Regions from separate parts of the Gordonia sp. VNK1 genome, predicted to be linked through region 2. Evidence: riboswitches for the same ligand, from Rfam matches in the RefSeq annotation. Region 2 holds a riboswitch; each other region holds the start of a gene.
What was found. Region 2 has a riboswitch for S-adenosylmethionine ahead of ABLE94_RS08300 (bifunctional o-acetylhomoserine/o-acetylserine sulfhydrylase). Riboswitches for the same ligand answer to the same signal wherever they lie in the genome.
Positions count from the first base shown of each region.

Region 1 (7,115 bases), on a different contig from region 2:
AATTGGATCGTCCGGGCGATCACCCACCGGCCCGAACGCATCGCTCCCGCCGCCCTGCGGACGGTGCTGCCGGTCCTCGATTACCTCTCGGCACCCACCGCGGACCGCGCGATGGGCGCCATCACCTGAGAGATCAGGCCGCGAGGTCGTGTGACAGCCGATCGATCGCCGCCCGCGCGAACACCTGTTGCTCGGTGACCGCCAACTGATGACGGTTGCGGGAGGTGAAGGCCAGGGTCCAGTCGATGAACGTGATGAACCGGTTGCGGAACCCCACCAGGTACAGCAAGTGCAGGAACAGCCACCCCAGCCAGGCGAAGAAGCCGGAGAACTCGACGGCCCGTGAGGTGCCCGGGATGGGTACCCGGGCGACCGCGCAATGCCGGGCGACGGTCGCCATCGAGCCTTTGTCCCAGTAGGCGAACGGCTTTCGGTCGCGATAGGTGCCGTTGATCCGGGCGACGACGGCGTCGGCGGCGTACCGCCCGGACTGATTGGCGGCCGGGGCCTGACCGGGGACTCCGTCGACGGCCATCATGTCGCCGATCACGAACACCTCGGCATGGCCGGGGATGGTCAGGTCGGGTTCGACCCGTACCCGACCCGCGCGGTCGAGTTCCACCCCGCACTGCTCGGCGAGCTGTCGGCCGAGCGGACTGGCCGCGACCCCCGCCGACCACACCTTGCACTGACTTTCGATGCGACGCGTCGAACCGTCGGCCTGGCGCACCACGAGTCCGTCGTAGTCCATGTCCACGACCATCGCACCGAGTTGCACATCGACTCCCAGTGCGCGCAAACGCTTCTCGGCTCGGGAGCCCAACCTTTCACCGAACGGCGGCAACACCGCCGGTGCGGCGTCGAGCAGGATCACCCGTGCCTGCGTCGAGTCGATGGACCGGAAGGTGCCGCGCAGCGTCGTGCCGGCCATCTCCGCGATCTGACCGGCCATCTCGACGCCGGTGGCCCCGGCTCCGATCACCACGAACGTCAGCAGGCGATCACGCTCGATCGGGTCGGTGGACAGTTCGGCCTGCTCGAACGCCCCGAGGATGCGGCCGCGCAACTCGAGTGCATCGTCGACGGTCTTGAGGCCCGGCGCGAACTCCGCGAAATGATCGTTGCCGAAATAGGATTGGCCCGCACCGGCGGCGATGATCAGACTGTCATACCGAGTGGTGGTGACACGTTCGAGCATGCGTGAGGTCACCGCACGATTCTCCAGGTCGATGGCCTCGACATCGCCCAGTGCCACCGTCACATTCCGTTGGTCGCGAAGTATCACCCGCACCGGCGGTGCGATCTGGCCCTGCGAGATCACCCCGGTGGCGACCTGGTACAGCAACGGCTGGAACAGATGATGACTCGTGCGTGCGATCAGGGTGACGTCGACGTCGGCATGCTCGAGTCGACGAGCGGCAGCCAGCCCGCCGAACCCCGATCCGACGATGACGACATGGTGCCGGCGGGTCCTGCCGCCGGGAACCGGTACGCGCTGGGTCATGGCACGTTTCCTTCTGGTGTGGAATCGACACCCAGGCGGACGATGTCGGGAAACGGTGCTCCTTGCCGGTGGACTCCGGCTGCGCCAGTCGCACAACCGACGATAGCCCATCGAGCAACCGGTGGCGAGGCCGACTTAAATTCTTCGGCGCGAGAAAATCGTCGCCGCATTCGGGCGTGGACGGCGTCCGTCCCGACATTCTCTTTGCCTGTCTCAGCATCACGGGCCTACGGTGAATCGACCATCTGGAGCGACCGAGAGACCCGGCTCGTCGACGTCGCAGCAACCCGCCCCAGGGTGCTAACGCCGGGATCGATGGGAGACACCCCGTGACGTTTCGTGACCATGCCCCGCTGTCGGTGCTCGACCTCGCACCTATCAGCGAGGGTTCCGATCCTGCTGCTGCGCTGCACAATACGATCGATCTCGCGCAGCACGCCGAGCAGTGGGGGTATCGCCGCTACTGGGTGGCCGAACACCATTTCGCCGCCGTCGCGAGTTCGGTGCCGGCGCTGCTCATCGGTCAGATCGCCTCCGCGACCCGATCGATCCGCGTCGGATCGGCGGCGGTGCAGGTCGGGCAGACGACGGCGGTATCGGTGGCCGAGTCCTTCGGGATGCTCGACGTGTTCCACCCGGGCCGAATCGATCTGGGGCTCGGCCGATCCGGACAGCGACGCGCTGAGGCGGCGGCAACACCCGCGGGCCCGGTCGCGATTTCCGCACCGAGCGCGAGTCGGCTCGTCGACGGGGTGGTGATCCCTGAACCTGTCGATGTGACTGCGCTACTGGCACATTCGCCTCTCGCACGCAGCTTCGAGGTGTTGACGCAGCCGGGTGCGCAGCCACCGCACTTCGACGAGCAGGTCGACGACATCCTGTCGCTCCTCGACGGCACCTACACCAGTCCGTCGGGTCAGCAGCTACATGCGGTTCCGGGTGAGGGAGCCGACGTGCAGGTGTGGATCTTCGGCAGCAGCAAGGGGCAGAGCGCTCACGTCGCCGGTGCCCGCGGACTCCCGTTCGCGGCCAACTACCACGTCAGCCCCGGCACCACCCGCGAAGCGGTCGCGGCGTACCGGCAGGCGTTCCGCCCGTCGTCGGTGTTGGCCGAACCCTATGTGGTGGTGTCCGCCGACGTGGTGGTGGCCGACGACGACGACACCGCGCGGCATCTGGCCAACGGCTACGGGCGGTGGGTGCACAGCATCCGCACCGGCCACGGCGCCATCGAGTACCCCGACCCGGCGACGGCGCAGCCGCTGCCCGCCGACGAGCTGGCACTGGTCGCCGATCGGCTCGAGACCCAGTTTGTCGGCTCACCCGACACCGTCGTGCAGCGGCTCGCCGCACTCGGGCGCCTCACCGACGCCGACGAACTCGTCATCACCTCGGTCACCCATGACCATGCTGACCGGCTGAGGTCGCATGAGCTGCTCGCCAAGGCGTGGGGGCTGATCTGATGAAGCGCATCGCTGTCACCGCGAAACCGGCCGTCTCCACACTCGCCGTGGTGGCCGTGGCCGGTGTGCTCACCGCCTGTGGTTCTGGGTCCTCGGGCTCCGACGACGCCGGACCGCCGGTGCCGGGAGGCACCCTGCGTTACGGACTCTCCGACGCCCCCACATGCTCGGACCCGGCCCAGAGCGGCACCAACCAGACGATCTATGTCACCCGGCAGGTCGTCGATTCACTCACCGATCAGGACCCGGGTGATGGCCAACTCAAGCCCTGGCTCGCCCAGAGCTGGGAGGTGAGCCCGGATGCGCGGACCTTCACCTTCCACCTCAAGCCCGGTGTCACCTTCAGCGACGGCACCCCGCTCACCGCCGAATCCGTCAAGGAGAACTTCGACGCCATCGTCGGGCCGCTCGGCGCGGCCAAGGCACCGTTGGCGGCGACCTACCTCGGCGGATACACCGGCACCACCGTCGTCGATCCGCTGACCGCGCGGGTGGCGTTCGGTGCGCCCAATGCGCAGTTCCTGCAGGCCACCTCGACTCCACAGTTGGGGATTCAGTCCGACACCACCGTCGCCGCGACGCCGGAGGAGAGGTGCCAGGGCACCAACATCGGATCGGGACCGTTCGTGTATTCGGGCTGGGCGCAGGGCAAGTCGGCGTCACTGCGCAAACGCACCGGATACCGCTGGGGATCGTCGGTATTCGGTCACGCCGGTGACGCTTACCTCGACGGCATCGACTTCACGGTGATCGCGGAGTCCGGGGTGCGCACCGGATCGCTCGCCTCCGGGCAGCTCGACGCGATCAGCGATGCCCTGCCCAACGACAAGCCGCAGATCACCGGGGCCGGTGGACAGGTCCTCACCGCGGTGAACCCGGGTGTGCCGTTCGGGTTGCAGCCCAACGTATCCCGTGGTGTCCTCGCCGACGCCGCGGTGCGGCGCGCACTGCTGCCGGCGATCAACCGGCAGGAGTTGGTGACCACCGTCCTCGACGACGACTTCCATCCCGCCACCGGCGTCCTGGCGTCGAATACCCCAGGGTACTCGGACCTTTCGTCGGCCCTGACCTTCGATCCGGACAGGGCGAAGAAGATTCTCGACGACGCCGGCTGGAGGGCCGGCGCCGACGGAATCCGGACCAAAGATGGTCAACGCCTGAGCTTCTCGGTGCTCTACAGTCCGGTGTTCGCGGGCAACCAGGCCATCCTCGAACTCGTCCAGCAACAACTGAAGAATGTCGGCGTCGAGCTGAAACTCGACGTGGTGCCGGCGGCCACGGCCACGGTCCGACAGAACTCCGGTGATTACGACGCGATCTACTACAACGTGACGCGTGCCGACGGCGACATCCTGCGCACCCAGTTCGGGCTCACCGGACGAAACCTGAACCGGCGCGGACCGATACCCGCTCTGGACACGGCCTTGGCCGGGGAACAGTCCACCACCGACATCCCGCAACGCAATGCCGACCTCGCGACCGCACAACAACAGATCCTCGACAACGGACTGTTCGTCCCGACCATCGAACTGTCGCAGGCCATCGGTGCCGCGGCCACCACCCACCAGGTGACGTTCGATGCCTCGTCCCGGTTGCAGTTCCACGACACGTGGTTGTCCGGGCGGTGAACGCGACGATGCTGCGTTATCTCGGAATACGGTTCCTTTCGGCCCTCGGGGTGCTGTGGGCGGCCTTCACCGTGGCCTTCGTCATCCTGATCCTGCTGCCGTCCGATCCGGTGGCCATCGCCACCTCGGGTGATGCGTCGACACCGGTGGATCAGGCCGCGGTCGAGGCACTCAAGGCCCGCTACGGCCTGGATCGGTCGGTGTGGCAGCAGTATTGGTCGGCGTTGACCGGTGCGATCCACGGCGACTTCGGCCTGTCCATCTCGCAGGGCCGGCCGGTCACCGCGGTCATCGCCGACGCACTGCCGAGCACCGTCGCCCTGACCCTCACCTCGGTGCTGCTCGCCGTCGTCCTCGGGGTGGGACTGGCGGTTACCGCCACCTACACCTCGTGGTCATGGCTGCGACGCGGACTCCTGTCGATCCCGCCGCTGGTGGTGGCCCTGCCCACGTTCTGGGTCGGTCTGATCCTGCTGCAGGTCTTCGCGTTCCGGCTGGTGTGGTTCCCGGCCTTCGGTGACACCCGGCCCGGATCTCTAATCCTGCCGGCGTTCACCCTGGCGATCCCGTATGCCGGCGTGATCGGTCAGGTCCTGGTCACGAGTATGACCCGGACCGATGCCGAGCCGTTCGTCCAGACGGCAACCGCCAAGGGCGCGAGCCGGATTCGGGTCATCCGCCATCACATCCTGCGGATCTCGTCGCTGCCCGCGTTGACCGTGGCCGGGGTCGTGGTGGGCAACCTCCTCGGCGGTGCGGTGGTCGTGGAGACCGTGTTCTCGCGTCCGGGTGTCGGCAAGCTCGCCCAGAGTGCCGTGCTGGCGCAGGACATCCCGCTGGTTCTGGCCCTGGTGACGTTCTCCGCCGCGGTCTTCGTCACGGTGAACCTGCTGGTGGACATCGCCTATCCGTTCATCGATCCGCGAGTGCTGAGGCGGTCCGCCCCGACACCGACCGCCTCGCCCGTCGACGATCGCAGCCCACGTGAGGTGGTCAATGTCTGAGCAGAGTGCCCCGTCCTCGGTGTCGTCCGCGTCGTCGTGGTCGTGGCCGGTCTGGCGTGCGCGCCCCGACGCGATCGGGGTGTGGTTGCGCCGCAACGCCACCACGGTCCTGAGCGTGGCCGTGATCGCGCTGGCACTCGGATTCGCGGTCGTACCATCGGTGTTCGCCGATGGCGATCCACTCCTCGCGGTGCCCGCCGACAAGCTCCGGGCGCCGAGTGCCGAGCACTGGTTCGGCACCGACAATCTTGGTCGGGATGTTTACACGCGATTCGTCCACGGCGCGGCGTTGTCGCTGACCGCCACGGTCTCCGCCGTCGCGATCGCACTGGCGATCGGTGCCCTGCTCGGGTTGATCGCCGGCACCGCGGGTGATCTCACCGACGGTGTGATCATGCGCGCCATCGACGTGATGCTCGCGATTCCACAACTGCTGTTGGCACTCGCGATCATCGCCGCACTCGGATTCGGCACCACCAAGGTCGCCATCGCCGTCGCGGTGGTGCTCATCGCGGGATTCGCGCGCGTCATGCGGGCCGAGGTGTTACGGGTGCGTCATGCACCGTACGTGGAGGCCGCCCGGGCGTTCGGGGTGCCGCGACCGGTGATCCTCGGCCGTCACGTGCTGCGCAACTCGTATGCTCCCGTACTCGCGCTGGCCGCAGCCGAATTCGGCATGGCGATCCTGCTGATCTCCTCCCTGTCGTTCCTCGGGTTCGGAGCCACCCCACCGGCTCCGGAGTGGGGTTCGTTGATCTCCGAAGGCCGCAACTATCTGGCCACCGCGTGGTGGATGACCACCCTGCCGGGGTTGGCGATTGTCGCGGTGGTGCTCGCCGCGCACACCATCGGCCACCGCATCGCCGAGGGAGAACAGCGATGAGCACGCTCCTGACAGTGTCGGATCTGCGGGTGCGCTATCGGGTCGACCATTCCGAGACCGACGCCGTCGCCGGGGTCGACCTGAGGATCGAACCGGGCGAGACCGTGGCGGTGGTGGGGGAATCCGGGTCCGGCAAATCGACGCTGGCCCACGCCATCATCGGGTTGCTGCCGCGCAACGCATCCGCGTCGGGACGCGTCGAGTTGACCGGCGATCGGATCGACGGCCTGTCGGTGCGGGCCCTCAACCGGATCCGTGGGGCACGTATCGGTTTCGTTCCCCAGGACCCCGGCACCGCGCTCAATCCCGTACAACCGGTGGGTGATCAAGTCGCCGAGGTCTTGCGGATTCATGGTCGTGCTGCACGCAGGACCGCCCGTGCGCACGCCGTCGAGCATCTCGTGGAGGCCGGCCTCGACGATGCCGACCTACGCTACGGTCAACTCCCGCACCAGCTCTCCGGCGGACAACGGCAACGCGTGCTGATCGCCATCGCCGCGGCCTGCGAACCGGAGTTGATCATCGCCGACGAGCCGACCAGCGCGCTCGATGTCACGGTGCAACGACGCATCCTCGATCATCTCGAGGAGCGGACGAGCAGTGGGGCGACGGCACTGCTGCTGATCACACACG
Region 1 covers NZ_JBDZDJ010000014.1:93,368-100,482, reverse strand. The annotation lists gene ABLE94_RS17465 (SDR family NAD(P)-dependent oxidoreductase) at 1-129, shown strand, start outside; gene ABLE94_RS17460 (NAD(P)/FAD-dependent oxidoreductase) at 134-1,504, opposite strand; ZMP/ZTP riboswitch at 1,527-1,606, opposite strand; SAM riboswitch class I at 1,743-1,826, shown strand; gene ABLE94_RS17455 (LLM class flavin-dependent oxidoreductase) at 1,834-2,967, shown strand; gene ABLE94_RS17450 (ABC transporter substrate-binding protein) at 2,967-4,595, shown strand; gene ABLE94_RS17445 (ABC transporter permease) at 4,604-5,599, shown strand; gene ABLE94_RS17440 (ABC transporter permease) at 5,592-6,482, shown strand; gene ABLE94_RS17435 (dipeptide ABC transporter ATP-binding protein) at 6,479-7,115, shown strand, end outside.
Region 1: it holds a riboswitch for S-adenosylmethionine, as region 2 does, so the genes downstream of both, ABLE94_RS17455 (LLM class flavin-dependent oxidoreductase) here and ABLE94_RS08300 (bifunctional o-acetylhomoserine/o-acetylserine sulfhydrylase) in region 2, are expected to answer to the same signal.

Region 2 (7,115 bases):
CTCGTCCTGCAGTTCTACCCACTGCTTGACCGCGCCCAGGTAATTGCCCAGGTGGAAGGAGTCGCTGGTGGGTTGAATGCCCGACAGCACACGCCGGCGCGGCGCGGCGGATTCCGAAACGTCACTCATGACACCAGATTCTCTCAAACCCGGTCACTCGTAGATCACGGTGACCGGCGCGTGATCCGACCAGCGGCGGTCGTAGGAGTCGGCGCGGTCGACGAACGCCTTGACCGCCCGCCGGGCCAGGGCCCGATTGGCGAGTTGATAGTCGATCCGCCACCCCGAGTCGTTGTCGAAGGCCTTGCCCCGCCACGACCACCAGCTGTACGGGCCGTCGACGCCCGGATGCAGTTCGCGCAGCACGTCGACCCAGCCGGATCCGAGGCGGTGCGCCACCCACTCCCGTTCGTGGGGCAGGAACCCGGGGTTACGGAGATTGCCCTTCCAGTTCTTGATGTCGGACTCGGCGTGGGCGATGTTCCAGTCGCCGCCGACCACGACGTCGCGGCGGCGTCGTGCCGCGGTGGTCAGGTAGTCGCCGAACTCCGTGAGGAAGCGTTTCTTCTCCTCGAACTTCGCGGCCTCCTTGTCGGTACTCGACGGCGTCGGGGCCGCCGCCCCCTTGGGGAGGTAGAGACTCCCGACGGTCAGTGGTCCCGCTCCGGATCCGACGCCGTCGGCGAAGTCGGCCTCGAGGTAGCGCCCGGTCGGGTCGAACTCGGCGCTGCCGAAGCCCGTCCGCACCGCCGTCGGTGTGACCTTGCTCATCACTCCCACCCCGGCATGGCCCTTGACCACCGATTCGGTCATCGTCAGCTGCCATCCCCGATCGAGCGCCGGCCCGAGCGCCTCGCGCGCCTGTTGTTCGCTCGCCCGGATCTCCTGGAGCAGCACGATGTCCGGATCTGCCGAATCGAGCCAGGTCAGCAGGCCGGGGTTGATCTCGGATCGCGCCTTGGTGGCCGCCCGGATGCCGTTCACGTTGACGGTGGTGATCGTGGTTGTCACGGCTCCACACCCTACGTCGATGCTCCGACATCCCAATCTGGACTGGGTCCAAGGTTAGGCAACCCTTGCGTACCGTCGGGGTTTTATGTAATCCTCACCTAACAGTCAGATGAGGTGAGTTCCGATGTTCGTTTGTATCTGCCGCGCGGTGACCGAGGACGAGGTCCACGAGCACTGCTCCCAGGGTGCGCGGACCGTCGATGCCATCAGCGACCGCTGCGGCGCCGGCGAAGGATGCGGAACCTGCCTCGAACGACTCTCCGAGATTCTCAGCGAAAGGACCGCCGTCACCAGCGCCGCCTGACACACGCCGAGCTCGACCTCATGTGAATGACTCACATGGGGCCATTGGTCGTGTTACCGTTCGACTCATCATTCTTTGAGCCGAATGGAGTTGTGTCATGCGTGGAGATGACGAGGTCATCGCCCTGTTGAACGAGCAGCTGACCAGTGAGCTGACCGCCATCAACCAGTACTTCCTGCACGCGAAGATGCAGGACAACTGGGGTTTCACGGAGTTGGCCGGCAAGACCCGCGCCGAATCGATCGAGGAGATGACCCACGCCGAGATCCTCACCGACCGCATTCTGTTCCTCGAGGGTCTGCCGAACTATCAGAAGCTGCTGCCGCTGCGCATCGGGCAGACCCTGCGCGAGCAGTTCGAATCCGACCTCGCCATCGAACTCGAGGTGGTCGACCGGCTGAAGCCGGGAATTGCCCTGTGCCGCAGCAAGGGTGACATCACCTCGGCGAAGCTGTTCGAGGAGATCCTCAAGGACGAGGAACACCACATCGATTACCTCGAGACCCAGCTCGAACTGATGGACAAGCTCGGCGAGCAGCTGTACATGGCCAAGATCGTCGCGACCCCGCCGGACGTGGGCTGAGTCGCCGGGATTCCCCGAGCATCAGACTTCAACGCATATCAGTGGCGCCGCCTGTCCGACAGGCGGCGCCACTGGTGTCTGACCCCCGTGTCTGACCCCCGGGTCCGCGATTCACACCGTCTCGGCGGGTGAGGTCTGCCGGCTCTGCATCCAGATGCCGCGCACCCGACGATGCTGCGCCACCAGCGCGGCCACCAGGACCACGATTCCCGCCACCGCCAGGGCGGCGCCGAGGATCGACGGGGCGCGGTAGCCGTATCCGGCCGCGATCACCACACCACCCAGCCAGGCGCCGGCGGCGTTGGCGATGTTGAGCGCCGAGTGATTGAGCGCCGCCGCCAGCGTCTGCGCATCTTCGGCGACATCCATCAGCCGGGTCTGCAGCGCCGGCACCATCGAGGTACCGCCGACGCCGACGAAGAACGTCAGGATCAGGGCCGCCCACACGTTCTGCACCAGGAGCGCGAACAGGAGCAGCACCAGTCCGGTGCCGGTGAGTCCCACCAGGATCGACAGCGCGACGTTGCGGTCGGCGGCGATGCCGCCGACGATGTTGCCCACCACCATGCCGAGACCGAACAGCATCAGCGCGATCGGCACCAATGACACCGGGAGCCCGGCCAGCGATGTCAACGCGGTGTTCAGATAGGTGTAGAAGGCGAACATGCCGCCGAATCCGACGACGCCGATGAACAGGGTGAACCACACCTGCGGTCGACGCAGCGCGCCGAGCTCGGTCATCGGATTGGTGACGCGCATGTCCTGCAGCGACGGCAGATTCATCGCCAGCGCACCGATCGTCGCCACGCCGACCACCACGACGACCACGAACGCGCTACGCCAGCCGAAGTGCTCACCGAGCCACGCGGCCATCGGCACCCCGGCGACATTCGCCACGGCCAGCCCGAGCATGACCTGACCGATCGCCGCGGCCCGCTTCCGCGGTCCAGCCAGGTGGGCGGCGACCAGTGCGGCCACCCCGAAGTACGCGCCGTGCGGAAGACCCGCGACGAACGGCGCCGCGATGAGCAGACCGAACGTCGGGGCCACCACCGTCGCCGCATTGCCGATGGTGAAGGCCACCATCAGAGCGATCAGCAGGGTGCGTCGCGACATCCGCGCGGTCAGCGCGGCGATGAGCGGTGCGCCGATCACCACACCGAGGGCGTAGGCGGAGATGACGATGCCGGCGCTGGGTTCACTCACCGACATCGCATGGGCGATGTTGGGCAGCAGGCCCATGGCGACGAATTCGGTCGTCCCGATGCCGAACCCGCCGAGAGCCATCGCCAGGATCGCCCACCGGATCGGACGGGCGGGCGAGGGCGGCGCGCTCGCCGAGGTCTCCGAGGGTGAGGAGGACTCGACGACGGAGTCGGCAGGCGTGTGGACGGACTCGGGCATAGGTCCACCAACCACCGCGCGGGCGCCGAGGATTCCCATTCGGCGGCGTGAGGTCGTTCACATGGCAAACGGCGCGCGCCGCACGGAGCCGAGCGCCCGAGGCGGGCGTCGTCGGGTCAGCCGACGCCGACCGGTTCCTTCGAGGCGTCGACGGCTGCACCGTCGGCGGTGGGCACGGCGCTGCCCGTGGTCTCGGGCGTGGGCGACGAAGTGACCGACGGCGTCGGGTCAGCGGTGGGCCCGGGCGTGGCCGACGGCGTGGCACTGCCGGTGGGCTCGGGCGTGACCGACGGCGTGGCGCCGCCGGTGGGCTCGGGCGTGGCCGACGGCGTGGTGTCGACGGTGGTCACCGGCGTCGCCGGTGAATCCGACGTCGATGTTTCCGGTACCTGCGTTCCGCCGCCGAGGCTTCCCGGAGTGCCATCGGTCTGCGCGTCGCCGCTGCCCTCGGCCTCTTCCTGCGTCTCCCCCGCCGACAGCGTGCTGACGCCGTACGACCTCGCGGACGCCGGCGACGAGGACAGCGCCGCAATCGTCTGCGATGCCGTCGTCTGGGATGCCGAGTCGGGGCCCCACGGCACCGTGGTGATGCCCTCGACGATCCGCTCGGCCCAGTACCGGACGAAGTTCACCGGCAGCAGCACGATGCTCGTCGCACTCGCCGCGAGCGCCACCACACCCTGCTTGAACAGTGCCGAATCCCACTGCAGCACACCGTTGAGGATGTCCTGGAAGTCGAACAGATTCGGGAGGTAGGCGCCGTAACCCAGCTCCGGCAGCGGTGGCAGCCAGTCCATCACCCAGCGGATCGGGACCTGGAAGTCGGACAGGGTGATTCCGATGATGTCCGGGAAGCGGAATCGATACGGCAGCAGATCGGGCACCGACCAGTCGAGTCCCACGGCGTCGACGAGATTCTGCACGATGATCGCCGACGATGACGGCGACGAGATGGTGCACGTCCGCACATTCTCGAGGGTGCCGGTCTTGGTGCACGTCATCTCACCGTCGACCGAGCCCAAATCCCAGATGACGTCGTCGCCGGGATCTTGATACATGTGATACGGGTACTGGCCGTGTTTGACCCAGTACCCGAAGAAGTCGTCGACGACGCCGATCGGGTCGTGCAGCACATCCGGCAGGTCGCAGATCGGATCGCCCTCGATGCAGTAGGTGGTCACCGGCAGGCCGCCGTAATCGGCCCCGCTACGCGGGCCCGACATGGTCAGGCCCGGGATGACACCGACGAGGGCCGATTCGATGCCCTGTCCCCACAGGGTCCCCACCATCCGGGGATCGGAGTAGAGCTCACCGGTGACCTTGCTCGAATCGATGACGGTGCCGTCCTCGAGCGGGCGGTTCTGACCGAAGTCGGTGAGGACGTCGCCGGCGATACGCGCACCCTGGGAGTATCCGACGATGACGATCTTGCTGTCGGGACAGCTCTGCTGATACGTCGCGACGGCCTGCTCCAGGTTCGCCCTTCCCTCGGCCTCGCTCGCGTTGTAGCCGACCGCTCCCAGCGGCCAGATGGTTGCCGAATACGGCACCGGGATGATGTCGTAAGCATCTTCGCCCGAGTAGGGACTGTTGGTAAGCTCCTGCCACTGCGGCCCGTGCCCGGTGTATCGCTGCTCGATCCCCACCAGGTAACTCGCGTCGGTGTTCCACGTTCCCCCGACGGTGAAGACCGCACCGGGCGCGCAATCGCTCTCCTGCGCGAGCGCCACCCCACGCCCCAGGAATGTCGCCGTCACCAGCGACGCCGCCACCGCACCCACACCAACCGTGAGAGCTGCGAGTCGAATGCGACGTCGGTCCCCGAACCCTGCCATAGCGTGCAGCGTAGGCCGATGTCCAGTAGTGGATATCGAAAACCGGCCTCACGATCCACAATTCCTCCGGCCGGAGGACACCACCGCGCTCTCGAGCGCACCGCGCGGTGCCGTTTCGGTGGCCACCACGCCCGCCACCGTTCCAACCATGGTGAGCAGGAGGGTTATCAGCCCGGCGTGGCCGTGCTATATCCTTGTCGCCAGGTCATGAGCATCAGCGACAAGCCCCGGCTTGCTGATCGGCAACCCTCCAACCGCGGTGGGGTGCTCCGGGTGATGACCGGGTTGTGGGACGACGCAGTGTGTCCCCGGCAAGCGCGGGTCCGAAGGTCGGACCCCATCAGGGTTCCAGTAACCCTGCCGACCGTAGAAAGTGATCTATTTCCATGTCTGACGCAGCCAACGACGGCACCGTGAATCCTGTGGACACCTGGAGCTTCGAGACCAAACAGATCCATGCGGGTCAGAGCGCCGACGCCGCCACCAACGCTCGCGCGCTGCCGATCTACCAGACCACGTCGTACACCTTCAACGACACCACCCACGCCGCCAACCTGTTCGGGCTGGCCGAGCCGGGCAACATCTACACCCGCATCATGAACCCGACCCAGGACGTCGTCGAGCAGCGCCTGGCCGCTCTCGAGGGCGGTGTCGCCGCACTTCTCGTCGCGTCGGGGCAGGCCGCCGAGACCTACGCCATCCTCAACATCGTCGAGAACGGCGGGCACGTGGTGTCGAGCCCGCGGCTCTACGGCGGCACCTTCAACCTCTTCCACTACACGCTGCCCAAGCTCGGCGTCGAGGTCTCCTTCGTCGAGGACCCGGAGGACCTCGAGTCGTGGCAGGCGGCCGTGCGCCCCAACACCCGGGCCTTCTACGGCGAGTCGGTCTCGAACCCGAACAACGAGATCCTGGACATCGCAGGCATTTCCGAGGTCGCGCACCGCAACGGTGTGCCGCTGATCGTCGACAACACTGTCGCCACCCCGTACCTGCTCAACCCGCTGGCGCACGGCGCCGACATCGTCGTGCACTCGGCGACGAAGTACATCGGTGGACACGGCACCGCGATCGGCGGCGTGATCATCGACGGCGGTACCTTCGACTGGCGGGTGCAGCGTGACGGGGTCGACCTGTTCCCCGGCTTCACCACCCCCGACCCGAGCTACCACGGCGCGGTGTTCGCCGATCTCGGCGCGCCCGCCTACGCCCTCAAGGCCCGCGTGCAGTTGCTGCGTGACACCGGTGCGGCGATCTCGCCGTTCAACGCCTTCCTGCTCGCCCAGGGCCTGGAAACCCTGAGCCTGCGCATCGAACGGCACGTCGCCAACGCACAGCGCGTCGCCGAGTTCCTCAACGACCATCCGCAGGTCTCCTCGGTCGCCTACGCCGGCCTGTCGTCGTCGCCGTGGTACGCGCGCGGACAGCAACTGGCACCCAAGGGCCAGGGCGCGATCATCGGCTTCGAGATCGTCGGCGGTGTCGACGCGGGCAAGCGTTTCGTGGAGGCCCTGACGCTGCACAGCCACGTCGCCAACATCGGTGATGTGCGTTCGCTGGTCATCCATCCCGCCTCGACCACCCACAGTCAGCTCACCCCCGAGGAGCAGCTGGCCGCGGGTGTGACCCCCGGTCTGGTCCGCCTGGCCGTCGGCATCGAGGGCATCGACGACATCCTGGCCGACCTCGCCCACGGTTTCGCCGCCGCACAGTAATTCGGACTCGAGACAGGAGCACACACCCCGTGTCGGTGAGCATCGACCCCCAGGCCTCCGCGGCGCATCAACCCGAGTGGGAGCAGGTCCCCGACGGGCAGATGGTCCGCATGCGGGTGGGGTCGTTGGCTCTGGACAACGGGGAGGTGCTCGACGACGTCACCCTGGCGTTCCAGCGCTGGGGGACGTTGTCACCCGAACGCGACAATGTCGTCCTCACCCTGCATGCGCTGACCGGTGATTCCCATGTCACCGGACCCGCG
Region 2 covers NZ_JBDZDJ010000005.1:164,469-171,583, forward strand. The annotation lists gene trpS (tryptophan--tRNA ligase) at 1-129, opposite strand, end outside; gene ABLE94_RS08275 (exodeoxyribonuclease III) at 154-1,011, opposite strand; gene ABLE94_RS08280 ((2Fe-2S)-binding protein) at 1,136-1,315, shown strand; gene bfr (bacterioferritin) at 1,413-1,898, shown strand; gene ABLE94_RS08290 (MFS transporter) at 2,010-3,302, opposite strand; gene ABLE94_RS08295 (cutinase family protein) at 3,419-5,137, opposite strand; SAM riboswitch class IV at 5,341-5,461, shown strand; gene ABLE94_RS08300 (bifunctional o-acetylhomoserine/o-acetylserine sulfhydrylase) at 5,524-6,852, shown strand; gene metX (homoserine O-acetyltransferase MetX) at 6,882-7,115, shown strand, end outside.

Region 3 (7,115 bases), on a different contig from region 2:
GCTCGACACGAGCTACTTCCTGGGCAATGCACCAGGCGCCGCCACGGTCCGCGGCCGTGACGGCGACGACGGCGAGTGGTTCGAGGTCCTGCCCCGCACCGAGCTGCAGCCCGACACCCGGCATCGGTTCGTCATCGACCTGGACCGGCCGATGACCGAGGCACGGCTGGACATCTACCCCGACGGGGGCATGGCCCGGTTCAAGCTGTACGGACTGCTCACCGAGGAGTCCTACGCCGGGCTCATCGAGCAGTGGGAGCGCGGCGAGGCCTGAGGTCGAGTCTGTGCACTCCGGACCGGTGCGAGATCTGCGGATCAGGCGACGCCTCGGGCGGCACCGGTGAACGCCGGCAGCACGAGCTGACGGACCCGGTTCTCGGTCGCCGACCCATCCAACGACACCAGGATCACCGCGTCGGCGACCTCGGCGGCGTAGATGTCGCGGATGAGGGTGACCAGCCCGCCGGGTGTGCCGATGTAGCGAACGGTGCCGCCGTCGAGCTCGTCGGGGATACCCGCGACCGCCGCCCGTGCCGACGCGGCATTCGGGGCGATGGCCACCTCGACCTCCAGTGCCACACTGAAATTCGCGGTGTCCCGGGTGCCGGATCGCAGCACCGACCGCGCCCGCTGCGCGTCGCGAAGGGTCGGTCGACGCACCACGATCGGCGCGTCGATGGCCGACACGTCCCCGGCCAGTGCCACGCGCAGACCGGGGCGGCCGATGCTGATGCGGACGTCGGAGAGTTCGGCGGTCATGGGTGTGCCTTTCCGGGAGCAATGCGGGTGAGTTCGGTGAGTGCGGTGACGAGCCGGTCGACGTCGGCGGAATCGGTACCGAGGCCGAAGCTCGCGCGGACCGCCCCGTCGGTGTGTCCGAGTCGGGCCAGCAGCGGATGCGCGCAGAACTTGCCGTCGCGCACGCCGATTCCGTGATGATCGCTGAGGTACTCGGCGACGGCGCGCGGCGTGTGTCCGTCGACGGAGAAGCCGGCGATGCCGACGCGATCGAGGTCGTCGGAGAAGATCCGCAGCGGCGTCACGTCGGCGACGCCGGCCAGCCCGGCGTCCAGACGGGCGCGCAGTTCTGCCTCATGCAGGCCGATCAGTTCGAATCCGAGATCGACGATGGCCTCGCAGGCGGCGGCAATGGCGATGGCGCCCAACACATTCGGTGAGCCGGCCTCATGCCGCGCGGCGCCCGAGTGCCAGGCGGTGGAGGCGCAGTTCTCGTCGGGTCCGTCGACGAGGCTCACCTGCGCCGACGCCCCGCCGCCGGCAAGGTACGGGTCAGCGGCGTCGAGCCAGTCGCTGCGACCGATGAGGACTCCGGATCCAAAGGGTGCGTAGAGCTTGTGGCCGGAAAAGACGAGGTAATCGATGCCGTGACTGACGATCGACACCGGTCGGTGTGCCACCAGTTGCGCGGCGTCGACGAGGATGCGGGCACCGTGGCGGTGGGCGATCGAGGCCAGCCGTGAGATGGGCAGCACCTCGCCGGTGACGTTGGATGCCGCGGTGACGGCGAGCAGGGCGGCCGGCGCCGCGGCGAGTTCGGCGTCGAGCGCGGCCAGGGTGTCCTCGAGGGTGTCGCACGCCGAGACGATGCGCGCGGACCCGTTGTCGCGGGACACCCACGGCAGCAGGTTCGCGTGGTGCTCGATGTCGAGAACGACGACGTCACCGGGGGTGCAGTGGGCGGCCAGGTTGATCGCGTCGGTGGTGTTGCGGGTGAAGACGACGGTGTCGTCGGTGCGGCCACGCACGAAACGTCGGACCGTGTCCCGGCACTGCTCGTAGCGGCGGGTGGTGACCTGCGACAGGTGGCCGGCGCCGCGGTGGACGCTGGCGTACTGACTCACCGACGCCGCGACGGCGTCGGCGACGGCGGTGAGGGCGGGCGCGCTGGCCGCGTAGTCGAAGTTGGCGTAGCGGATCTGATCACCGCTGGTCAGCGGGACGAGTTCGGCGGCACCGACGACCGAGGTCAGCGGTCCGATGGTCGACAGGTCGGCGGCATCGGACTGCACCGCGCAGTCGTTGCGGCAATCAGTGGTGGTGGCGACAGCAGTCATCGCAAAGGCTCCTTGGAATCCACGCTTGCCGTGCCCGGTCGGTACACGGCCAGGTCGTCACCCGGAGCACCCCACCGCGGAGGAGGGTTGCCGGCCAGCTAGCCGGGGCTTGTCGCTGGCACTCATGACCTGCACCAAGGGTGGCCTACGGCGCGCAAGGGTGTCAATTTTCACTCAGCGTGAGCGAAAGGCCGCGGCCCGTCGTCGCCTAAGTTGGTTGGGTGCCCGTCTCCGATACCCACGCCGCGTCACCGTTCGTCCTGTCGCGGCCGCACGGGACGGTGCGAGCGCGCGGCGTGCGGACGCGATTCGCCGACGCCGACGACGCCGCGACCCGGCTGCGCAGCGGCGCCGTCGATGCGGTCGTCGGGGCGGTGGCCTTCGATCCCTCGGCCCCGTCGGCGCTGTTCGAGCCGGTGACGCTGTCCCATGAACCGACTCCGCTCGCCGGGAGCCGACCACCGCGCCGGACGCTGATTTCGTCGGAGCAGATTCCCGATTCGGCCACCCATCGTGATCGGGTGCGTGCCGCGTTGTCGGCGATCGCCTCCGGCGCATTGGCGAAGGTCGTCCTCGCCAGAATGATTCGGGCTCAACTGGATTCGCCGGTCACGGTCGACGGGCTGCTGGCCGCACTCGCCGGCGGCAACAGCGAACACAACGCCTTTGCCGTCGACACCGGCACCTCGTGGCTGCTCGGCGCGAGCCCGGAACTGTTGCTGCGCAAGGACGGTCGCGAGGTGACGTGCCGGCCATACGCCGGTTCGGCGCCGCGCTCGGCCGATCCGGAGGCCGACCGGGAGTCCCGCGAGAAGCTCGCGGCGTCGGAGAAAGATCACCGCGAGCACGCGTTCGTCGTCGAGCACCTCCGGGATCGCCTGGCACCGTTGTGCCGCGAACTCGCGATCCCCGATGAGCCGCAGTTGTTGTCGACCGGCGAGATGTGGCATCTGGCGACCCCGATCCGGGCGATACTCGACGACGACGCCGTCGGCGCCCTGGATCTTGCGATCACGCTGAGTCCGACACCGGCGGTCGGCGGCACACCGAGCGAGGTGGCCACGGAATTCATTCGCGCACACGAGGAACCGCGCGGGTTGTACGCCGGTGCGGTCGGGTGGGCCGACGCGGCCGGCAACGGCGAATGGATGGTGACCATCCGGTGCCTGGAACTCGAGCCCGACCTCCGTTCCTTCCGCAGCTGGGCGGGTGGCGGCATCGTCGCCGACTCCGACCCCGATGCCGAACTCGCCGAGACCACCGCGAAACTCCTAACGGTATTGCGGGCGTTGGGTATCGAGGACTGACTCGCCGCGTCGAGTGGGCGCCCTTTCCCGTCGAGTGGGCGCCCTTTCCCGTCGAGTGGGTGCCCTTTCCCGTCGAGTGGGCGCCCTTTCCCGCCTTGCATCGCGAGTTCTCGGGACACCCCGACGCGGCAGGTGAACTCCCGATTGTCGAGGGCGCGCACCGAGTCGGCATCGATGACGCCGTACCCGTCGAGATAGCCGGGTTCGTCATCCTCAGCGTCGAGGGTGGATTGGTCGGCGACCACGAAGATCGATGCGCGGGCGGCGGCACAGGTAGCGGCGGTGGGGCGCGGTGTTCGGGACCAGTACACAAACAGCTTGCTGCGGACCCCGACTGGGCGGAACCCGGCTGGGCGGAGGCCAACTCTGTGCCGGCGACCACAGGTGCGTCGACTGGGATCGCAGGATCTGCTGGATCCTCGCCCATGCCATCGTCAGTGCGAGCACCGCCAGGAACCACGTCGGAATCGCGTTGCTCCTCACACACCGGAGACCGACCGCCAATCGGTCCTGCCCCTGGTCAACGCGATCAACGCATCGGCACGACGCTGCTCCAGCCGGTTTGGGGCCATCGACCGCGAATCCGCTGACTGCGGCGAAGCCCTGGCTCGACGCCCGCCGGATACACCCGGAAGAGCACAGACGAGTTCACCTGAGCCAGAACCACTTTCACGCACCTCGGCCCCACCCGGAACTCCCGGGTGGGGCCGTTGCATATCGACCGAGGCCAGCCGATCAGATCCACATCCACAGCCACTGACGGCTGCGCGGGTCGTAGCGACGCACGCGGCGACGACGCTGGACGCGGACGGGATTGTTGTTGCGGCGAGGTGCGGGCATGATGAACTCCTGTGTTCATAGACGTGAGATCCGCTGTGTGCGTTTCTCTCTGACGTCTTCCACGATGCCGGTCCACCCTTGCGGTGCCGTGCACACGACCTGCCAGATTGCTGCGCGACCGCAAACCGCGGCCACACATCGGTCAGCCCAGTGCCTGATCCAGGTCGCCGAGGAGGTCGTCAATGCCCTCGAGGCCCACCGACAGCCGAACCACCGAGTCACCCAACCCGATCGCCGCCCGACCCTCGGGTCCCATCGCCCGATGGGTGGTGGTCGCGGGGTGGGTGATCAGTGACTTGGAGTCGCCCAGGTTGTTCGAGATGTCGATGACGCGGAGTGCGTTGAGCACGTCGAAGGCGCGTTTCTTGCCCTTGACACCGCCCATTTCGGCCAACTCGAAGGTGACGACGGTGCCGCCACCGGACATCTGCTCCTTGGCGAGCTCGTACTGCGGATGTGATTGCAGGAACGGGTATTTGACCCACCCCACCCGCGGATCGTCCTCCAGGAACTGCGCGATTCGCAGTGCCGAGGCGACCGACGCGTCGACGCGCAGGCGTAGGGTCTCCAGACCCTTCACCAGCGTCCACGCGTTGAACGGGCTCAACGCAGGACCGGTGTGACGCATCAGCGTCTGCACCGGGCCGTCGATGTACTCCTTGGTGCCGAGCACCGCACCACCCATCACGCGGCCCTGCCCGTCGATATGCTTGGTGCCCGAGTAGACGATGACGTCGGCCCCGAGTTCGAGACCACGCTGCAGCAACGGGGTGGCGAACACGTTGTCCAACACCACCTTTGCACCCGCGGCATGCGCCAGCTCGGACACCCGCGCCACGTCGACGAGGGTCTGCATCGGATTCGACGGGGTTTCGAAGAACACTGCGTCGGCAGGCGTGGACAACGCCTTCTCCCACTGGGAGAGATCCTCACCGTCGACGAATTCCGTTGTCACACCCCAGCGCGGCAGGATCTCGTTGGCCACCACGAAGCACGAACCGAACAGGCTGCGTGCCGCTACCAGCCGGTCCCCGGCCTTCAGCAGCGCACCGAGAGAGACGAAGACTGCGGCCATTCCACTCGCGGTGGCGAAACACGCCTCGGCGCCCTCGAGTAGCCGCAGCCGCTCCTGGAACATCTCGACGGTCGGATTTCCGTAGCGGGAGTAGACGAATCGCTCGTCCTCACCGGTGAAGGCACGCTCGGCGGCCTCGGCGGAGTCGTAGACGTACCCGCTCGTCAGGTACAGGGCCTCCGACGTCTCGAAGAAACCGGATCGATCCAGTCCGCCGCGGACCGAGATGGTCTCCGGCGAAACACCAGGTGGCAGTTCGCGACTCACGACTGCCTCCACTCTGTACGGTCGGCCGGCTCGCTCGTTTCGCTCACGACTGTCTCCACGGAAGATCCTGGGCCCGCCAACCGGTGGAACCACGATGATCGAATTCGTCGAGCGCACCCTCGAATCCGTCGAGCACGTTGTAGGCGAGGGAGACCCCGTCGGCGGTGGCCGCCTCGGCCGCACCGATCGACCGGTGACCCGAACGGCAAATGAAGATGACCTCGTCGTCATCGGCGATGCCCGCGTCACGCAGTTCGGCAACGAACGCCTCGTTGGGGGTCCCGGCGGGGAAGGTGGTCCACTCGACGAAAATGGTCTGCTTCTCCAGGACCTCCAGGTCGGGCACACCCACGAACGACCACTCGGCGCGCGTGCGACAGTCCACCAACTTCGCCTTGGGGTTGTTCTCGAGCTTCTCCCAGGCCTGCTGCGGGGTCAGATCTCCGGCATAAGTCATGCCTTGCACACCTTCCAGTTCCCGTTCTCCCGAAGCACCACGACGTTCGTCGTCTGCTTCTCGTCGGATTTCTTGTCGAATTGCCAATGTACTGTCGCCGTCGCGCGGTCACCGGAGACGCTGACATCGCTGATCTCCGGAATGACGATCCGCCCGTTGGCCTCCAACGACTTCTGGTTCTCGGCGGTGAACTCCGCCTCAGACGGAAAGTCACTCGCATTCAGGTCGGCGGCGCAGGTGTGATCGCGGAATTCCGCGTAATCAAGGTTGTTGCGCGCGGTGTAGAAATCGTTGATCGCGTACTGGACCTGCGCCGGTTCACTGGCCCGTTCTTCGGCCGGCCGGATCAGGTACGACAGCAAGATCCCGACCACCGCCACGACCACAACGATCAACGCCAGCAGGAAAGGCCAGACCTTGCGCCACGAGGGCGCCGCGTCGGCACCCGGGTCGTCGGCACCGAGATCGTCACCGACGATCTCGGGTGCGGACTTGCGAGGTGCGCGTTTGGCCATGGAGGCGAGTGTATCGCCGCAGTTCTCGCCGGTTTCGAGGGCCTTGTCGCCGGATGCGATCGATCACACGTCGCCGCCGCGAGTGAGGCCACCCTAACCCGAGATTTTGGGTACGGCCCACCAACGCCTACCGTAGAGGGGATAAGCGTCGACGCATCGCTGACCTCCCGCGCGCGTCGAAGACAGACGAGAACGAGGTAGACGACACCTTATGACCGATCAGAGCCGCCCGCTGCGCGTTGCCATCATCGGGGCCGGTCCCGCCGGGATCTACGCCGCCGATGCGCTGATGAAGTCCGACACCGCCAAGGATCGCGGTGTCAGCATCGACCTCTATGAGCGGATGCCCGCGCCGTTCGGCCTGATTCGCTACGGCGTCGCACCCGATCATCCCCGCATCAAGGGCATCATCACCGCCCTGCACAAGGTACTCGACAAGCCGCAGGTCCGCCTGCTCGGCAACATCGACTACGGCACCGAGATCACCCTCGACGAACTGAAGTCGCTGTACGACGCGGTGATCTTCTCCACCGGCGCCACCGACGACCGCGGACTGCAGATCCCCGGCGTCGACCTCGA
Region 3 covers NZ_JBDZDJ010000022.1:22,433-29,547, forward strand. The annotation lists gene alc (allantoicase) at 1-274, shown strand, start outside; gene ABLE94_RS21235 (hypothetical protein) at 316-759, opposite strand; gene ABLE94_RS21240 (aminotransferase class V-fold PLP-dependent enzyme) at 756-2,075, opposite strand; SAM riboswitch class IV at 2,092-2,205, opposite strand; gene ABLE94_RS21245 (isochorismate synthase) at 2,297-3,382, shown strand; gene ABLE94_RS21250 (O-succinylhomoserine sulfhydrylase) at 4,365-5,564, opposite strand; gene ABLE94_RS21255 (rhodanese-like domain-containing protein) at 5,608-6,021, opposite strand; gene ABLE94_RS21260 (Rv0361 family membrane protein) at 6,018-6,536, opposite strand; gene ABLE94_RS21265 (FAD-dependent oxidoreductase) at 6,748-7,115, shown strand, end outside.
Region 3: it holds a riboswitch for S-adenosylmethionine, as region 2 does, so the genes downstream of both, ABLE94_RS21240 (aminotransferase class V-fold PLP-dependent enzyme) here and ABLE94_RS08300 (bifunctional o-acetylhomoserine/o-acetylserine sulfhydrylase) in region 2, are expected to answer to the same signal.

Region 4 (7,115 bases), on a different contig from region 2:
GCGGTGTCGTCGGCGGATGCCCCCGCGCACGCGCTGAGTGCGGTCGCGGCGATCACCCCGCCGACAGCGAGGGCGGCGACGCGCCGGACGAACGATCGATGTCGAGACATGACTACTCCTTCAGTGGGTGGGTGTGGGCGGGAACCGAGTGACTGCGGTGCCGGAACGCCGGCCTGGCCGACGGACTCCCGAGCGGCGATGAATCGTCTCCGGCCACGTGCGCCGGATGGTGTTACCGGGCGTGCGTCAGAGGACGCGGCGCAGGAAGTCCTGTGTCCGTGGGTGCGACGGATGATCGAGGACCTGGTCCGGCGTGCCCTGTTCGATGATCTCGCCGTGATCGATGAAGATCACCGAGTCGGCGACCTGACGCGCGAAGCCGATCTCATGGGTCACGATGAGCATCGTGGTACCAGTGGCCGCGAGATCAGCGATCACCGAGAGCACGTCGCCGACCAGTTCGGGGTCGAGTGCCGAGGTCGGCTCGTCGAACAGCAACACTCGCGGCTCGAGCGCAAGAGCACGCGCAATCGCCACACGTTGCTGCTGACCGCCGGACAGTTGCCGCGGATAGGCATCGGCCTTGTCGGACAACCCGACTCGGTCGAGGAGGTCACGGGCCCGCGCCACCGCTGCGGCACGCGACAACACTCCGCTCGCCGTGGGCGCCGCAGCAACGTTGTCCAGGGCGGTGAGATTGGCGAAGAGGTTGAAGTTCTGGAAGACGAAGCCGACGTCACGTCGCTGACGCAGGATGACCCGCTCCGGCAGCTCCTTGAGACGCCCACCCCCGACGCGGCGCACGCCGATCAACTCTCCCCCGATGCTCACATGTCCGGCGTCGAGGCGGTCGAGATGATTGATCGTACGCAGCAAGGTGGACTTTCCCGACCCGGACGGGCCGAGGATCGCCGCGACCCGACCGGGTTCGACCGTGAGATCGATTCCCTTCAGAACATGGAGGTTTCCGTACCAGCGATGGGCGTTGCGCACCTCGACCCGAGCACCGGCGCCGGTGACGCCAGCCAGGTCCGCGGCGTCGATGCCGACTCCCGATGCCGCGTTCATGATGTCCACCTCGATTGCCGGCTGAGTGTCGCCGCGGTCATCCGCAGTCGCTGCAGCGGTGTCGGCGGTAGGGTCCGAACCGCACCACGCGCGAAGTATCGCTCGACATAGAACTGTGCGACCGACACGATGCTGGTCAGGACGATGTACCAGACTGTCGCGACGAGGAGCAGCGGCACCACGTCGCCGGAGTAAGTGGAACTCTGGGTGGAGACGACCCCGAACAGATCCAGCAGCGACACGTAATAGACCAGCGACGTCGCCTTGATCAGACCGATCAGGAGGTTCACATAGGACGGGACGATGGTGCGCAACGCCTGAGGAAGGGTGATGCGGAGAAAGTGATAGTGGCGCGGCAATCCCAGTGCCGCGGCAGCGTCGTGCTGGCCGGCGTCCACCGACAGCACTCCGCCCCGCACGATCTCGGCGGCGAAGGCCGATTCGTGCAGGCTGATCCCGACGATCGCGATGATCAGCGGAGTCGCCAGATCGGCCTCGGAGAAGTGAAAGAACCCGGGCCCGAACGGAATTCCCAGACTCAGCGACTCATACAGCGCACCGAAGTTGTACAAGATCAGCAGCAGCACGATCAGCGGAATGGATCGGAACACCCACACGTAGATCCAACTGACCGCTGCCAGAACGGGACTCCGCGACAGGCGCATGAGGGCCAGGACGATACCCCCGAGCAACCCGAGAACCGCACTGTAGGCCGCCACCTCGAGGGTTACCCAGAGTCCCTCGATCACGACCGGACGAAAGAACCAGTACGCGAAGCGATCCCACTGGAAGAACGGGTTGGTGATCAGCCCGTGGACGATCTGCGCGGCGATCACGGCGACCACTGCCGTGAGCATCCACCGCCCCGGATGACGCAGCGGTATCACCGGATCACGCGACGGCGGCGCGGGTACATCGACCGGCACGGTCGGGTGATCATCGCGGGCCTGCGGCGACTCCGTCAGCGCCACCGAGCCCGCATCGCGGCCCCGAGATGCCGTCATCTCCGGCCCGCCGAACCCTGTGGTCTCGTCGACAACGACGTCGAACGGCATGACACATCCAGCAACATCAATACAACCTCTTCCGGCCACACGGTGGCCATCGCGCTTATCGGTCCGATACCGATCCGGTTGTCACCTGGAGCACCCCACCGCGACGCGAGGGTTGCCGGCCAGCAAGCCAGGGCTTGACGCTGACGCTCATCACCGTGGTCAGAACGCTACTGCGCGAGGATGTTTCGATGTCGGGTTTGCACCCGCGAGAGTTTTTCTCTGTGCAGAGGTGAAGATCTCGTGCCGAACGAGCGGCCGATCAGACCCGCCGCTCGCCCGCGATCTCGGCGAGGAGACGCTGATGGATATGGGCCGACAGGAACGGCGAGACGTCACCGCCCAGTTTCGCGACCTCTTTCACCAACGAACTCGACACATGCGCGTAGCGCGGATCGGTCAGCAGAAAGATCGTCTCGACGTCGGCCAGGTCGCGGTTCATCTGGGCCATCGGCAGTTCGTAATCGAAGTCGACCGCCGACCGCAGACCCTTCACGATCGAATGGATCGAGTTCTCCCGCAGGTAGTCCACCAGCAAGCCGGTCCACCGGTCCACCCGCACATTGGGCAGATCGGCACAGTCCTCGGCGATGAGTTCGAGGCGCTCGTCGACGGTGAACAGTCCCCGTTTGTTCGGATTCACCACGACGGTGACGACGAGTTCGTCGAAACACCTCGCGGCGCGCTCCACCACATAACGGTGCCCACGTGTGAAGGGATCGAAGGAGCCGGGGATCACCGCACTGGTCATGACCGTTGAACCTACCCGTCCCCTGCGGCCCACCGTCGCATGCCCACGTCGACGGCGGTGTCCCCGTACATCTTCGTCAGGATCACCTCGAGGTCCTCCGGCCAGCTCACCGACGTCCGCCGGGCACGTTCGAGAATGATCAATGCATCGGCGGACACCCACCGCTCACCGAGTCGCGCGAGGTCGTCCTCGATCTCAGCCGGGTCGATGGCATACGGCGGGTCGCTGAAGACGAGATCGAACGGCTGTGAGGGCGAGCCGGCCAGGAAGGTCGACACCGACGAGGTGACGACCTGCGCATCGGGGGCGAGGCCCAGCGCCGCGACGTTCGCCGTGATGACACCGCTCGCCTTGCGGCGTGCATCGACGAAGGTCGCCGTCGCTGCACCCCTCGACAGGGCCTCGATGCCGAGGGCACCCGATCCGGCGTACAGATCGAGGACGTGGGCGCCGTCGAGGTCGATGCGGGCGGCGAGCATGCTGAACAGTGCTTCTCGCACCCGGTCCGAGGTCGGTCGGGTGCCGTCGTCGGGGACCTTGAGTCGGCGTCCACCGAACCGGCCGGCAATGATGCGGGTCACCCCGCCATTGTGCCCCAGGGCCGCGCCGACGAAGGGGAGCCCAGCGCGCCCGTGCGACCCCGCTCTGCCGCCCTGCAGATCCCCCGATGTGACTGGCCTCACATGTGCCCGCTGAACTGGGAATTGGTGGGTCATTCCGTGACCGATTTCCGTCGGTGGGTGAATCCGACGACACACATTGTTAACGTCGGATCCGTCATGAGCCCGTCCCACATAAGAACGGCCCCATCCAACACACTCACTCTCGACTACCGCATTCCGACGGTGACCGACGGAACCCGGCTCTGGGAGATCGCCCGCGATTCCCGCGTCCTCGACGTCAACTCGAGTTACGCCTACGTACTGTGGTGCTCCGATTTCGCAGAGACGTCCATCGTTGCCGAAGTCGACGGCCGCGCAGTCGGATTCGTCACCGGCTACCGCCGACCGTCGGACCCGTCGACCCTGATGGTGTGGCAGGTCGCCGTCGACGACGACCATCGCGGCCACGGCATCGCCGCCGCGATGCTGCATCGCCTCTTCGATCGCACCGCAGAACGTGGCATCGTCGCGATGCACACCACCATCAGCCCGGATAACGTTGCCTCCCAACGGCTTTTCGCGTCCGTGGCAGCGGCCCGCGGCCTTCGGTTCGACCGGCGCGATCTCTTCGCCGCGACGGACTTCCCCGACGCCCACGAGCCCGAGGATCTCTACCTGCTGGAACCCGAGATCCCGGAACCCTGAGGGACTTTCAGGACTGACGTTTCGACGGAGCTCAACGAGCGGTGTGACGGAGCTCAACGAGCGGCTTGACGAGCTCAACGCACGGTGTTGAGGGAGCGCACGGTGTGACGGCGCTCAGCGAGCAGTTTCGACCGGGCTCGCACTGCGATCGTCCGCCCGCCGGTGAAGTGGCACGGTTCGGCACAGGCGGCACCGTAGTGCCGCATGCGATTCCGTCGCATGCGCGTCCGTATCCCTTGCGCTCGTTGGTATTCCATCGCGCATGGGGCACGACCCGGGACGCGGCCGTGCGTCATTACCCACGATTTTTCACCTATCGGAGGTTTGTTCATGAGTATGTTCGATACAACGATTGACGATTCGGTCTTCACCCAGCACGAATCCGAGGTCCGCAGCTATTGCCGCAATTGGCCGACGGTATTCGGCCGGGCCCGCGGATCGTGGCTCACCAACACCGACGGCGATCGCTATCTGGATTTCTTCGCCGGCGCCGGATCGCTGAATTACGGTCACAACAATCCGGTCCTCAAGTCCGCACTCCTCGACTACATCAACGAGGACGGCATCACCCACGGACTCGACATGGCCACCGCGGCCAAGGGCCGGTTCCTGGAGACGTTCGCCGACAAGATCCTGACCCCGCGCGGTCTCGACTACAAGGTCCAGTTCCCCGGCCCCACCGGGACCAACGCCGTCGAAGCCGCCCTCAAGCTGGCCCGCAAGGTCACCGGCCGTGAGTCGATCGTCAGTTTCACCAACGCCTTCCACGGCATGACGCTGGGTTCCCTGTCGGTGACCGGCAACTCGATGAAGCGGGCCGGTGCGGGCATTCCGCTGGTGCACGCCACCCCGATGCCGTTCGACAACTACCTCGGCGGCGCCGTCGAGGACTTCAGCTGGTTCGAGCGGGTCCTCGACGACTCCGGCAGCGGCCTCAACCTGCCGGCCGCCGTCATCGTCGAGACCGTGCAGGGTGAGGGTGGCGTCAACGTCGCCCGTGCGGAGTGGCTGCGCGCCCTGGCAGACCTGTGTGCCCGCCGCGACATCCTGCTCATCGTCGACGACGTGCAGATGGGCTGCGGCCGCACCGGCGAGTTCTTCTCGTTCGAGGAGGCCGGGATCACCCCGGACATCGTCACGTTGTCGAAGTCGATCAGTGGATACGGCCTACCGTTGGCACTCACCCTGATCCGCCGTGACCTCGACGTGTGGTCACCCGGCGAACACAACGGCACCTTCCGCGGCAACAACCCGGCCTTCATCACCGCAACGCGGGCCATCGAGCACTACTGGTCCGACGACGCGCTGTCGCGTGACGTGCACATCAAGGGCCGCCAGATCGACGAGGTGCTCACCACCCTCGCGACCCGGCACGAGGGCGTGTCGACCCGCGGCCGGGGTATGGTTCGAGGACTCGTCTTCGACGAGCCCGCCAACGCCGGCAAGGTGTGCGCCACCGCCTTCGGCGCCGGACTGCTCACCGAGACCTCCGGACCGTCCGACGAGGTCGTCAAACTGCTCCCGCCCCTGACCATTTCGCCCGAGGATCTCGACCGCGGTCTGGGAATCCTCGCCGATGCCACCGAGGAGGTACTCGCATGATCGTCCGTACCACTGACGAGATCACCGGAACCGACCGAGATGTCGCCGACCCCAAGGGCAATTGGGTGTCCAAGCGCATCGTGCTCGGCGGAGACGGGGTCGGTTTCTCCTTCCACGAGACCACCATCAACGCCGGCAGCGTCAACGAGTTCCACTACGCCAACCACATCGAGGCGGTGTGGCTGGTGGAGGGCACCGGCACGCTCCTCGACCGCGAGACGGGGCAGACCTACCCGCTCGCCCCCGGCACGATGTATCTGCTCAACGGGCACGAGCGGCACACCGTCACCGCCGACACGCAGATGCGGATGCTGTGCGTGTTCAATCCGCCCGTGGTGGGGACCGAGGTGCACGACGAGAACGGGGTGTATCCCCTGGTCACAGTGCCCGAACAACCCGAGGGTCGGCACGCGGAGCCGGTCGAGGCCTGAGCCGCCCGGCCACCTCGACGCGTGCGCGCCGATACCCTGGATCACGTGCGCACCCGCCTACAGATCGGCTGGACCCCGGCCGAACAGACGCCGCTCGATCCGGATATCGACATCCGGATCGAGCGGCTTCGTGCGTTGACCGACGGTGCGCGGATCTGCGCGCTCACCGGGGCCGGCATCTCGACCGATTCCGGGATTCCCGACTATCGCAGTCCCGGCGCCCCGGTCCGCACGCCGATGACCGCGCAGATGTTCCGATCGTCGCCGCAGTTCCGGCAACACTACTGGGCCCGAAACCATCTCGGCTGGCGCCACATGGACGCCGCGCGTCCCAATGCGGCCCACCGGGCGCTCACCGATCTGCAGGCCGCGGGCCGGCTGACCGGGATCATCACCCAGAACGTCGACATGCTGCACACCAAGGCCGGCACGCGGCGCGTCATCGAACTGCACGGCTGTTACGGCCGGGTACGTTGCCTGCGCTGCGGCGCCATCACCTCGCGGCACCGGCTCGCCGAACGTCTGGAATCGCTGAATCCCGGTTTCGCCGACCGGGTTCTGGGTCGTGGCGCCATCGAGGTGGCCCCCGACGCCGACATGACCGTCGAGCACACCGGCGATTTCGTCGTCGCCGACTGCCCGCGCTGCGGCGGAATCCTCAAACCCGATATCGTGTACTTCGGTGAGAATGCGACGAAGAGTGCTGTGGCACAGTCATTCTCACTCGTCGATGACAGTGACGCCCTGTTGGTCGTGGGTTCTTCGCTCACCGTGATGAGCGGTCTGCGCTTCGCCCGGTATGCGCGACGCACCGGTAAGTTGCTGATCGTGGTGAACCGGGGCGCCACCCGCGCCGACGACATCGCCGACCTCAAGATCGACCACTACTGCGGCGTTGTCCTGC
Region 4 covers NZ_JBDZDJ010000003.1:252,279-259,393, forward strand. The annotation lists gene ABLE94_RS05050 (ABC transporter substrate-binding protein) at 1-110, opposite strand, end outside; gene ABLE94_RS05055 (amino acid ABC transporter ATP-binding protein) at 247-1,068, opposite strand; gene ABLE94_RS05060 (amino acid ABC transporter permease) at 1,065-2,123, opposite strand; SAM riboswitch class IV at 2,170-2,278, opposite strand; gene coaD (pantetheine-phosphate adenylyltransferase) at 2,383-2,871, opposite strand; gene rsmD (16S rRNA (guanine(966)-N(2))-methyltransferase RsmD) at 2,883-3,452, opposite strand; gene ectA (diaminobutyrate acetyltransferase) at 3,651-4,178, shown strand; gene ectB (diaminobutyrate--2-oxoglutarate transaminase) at 4,509-5,780, shown strand; gene ABLE94_RS05085 (ectoine synthase) at 5,777-6,211, shown strand; gene ABLE94_RS05090 (Sir2 family NAD-dependent protein deacetylase) at 6,257-7,115, shown strand, end outside.
Region 4: it holds a riboswitch for S-adenosylmethionine, as region 2 does, so the genes downstream of both, ABLE94_RS05060 (amino acid ABC transporter permease) here and ABLE94_RS08300 (bifunctional o-acetylhomoserine/o-acetylserine sulfhydrylase) in region 2, are expected to answer to the same signal.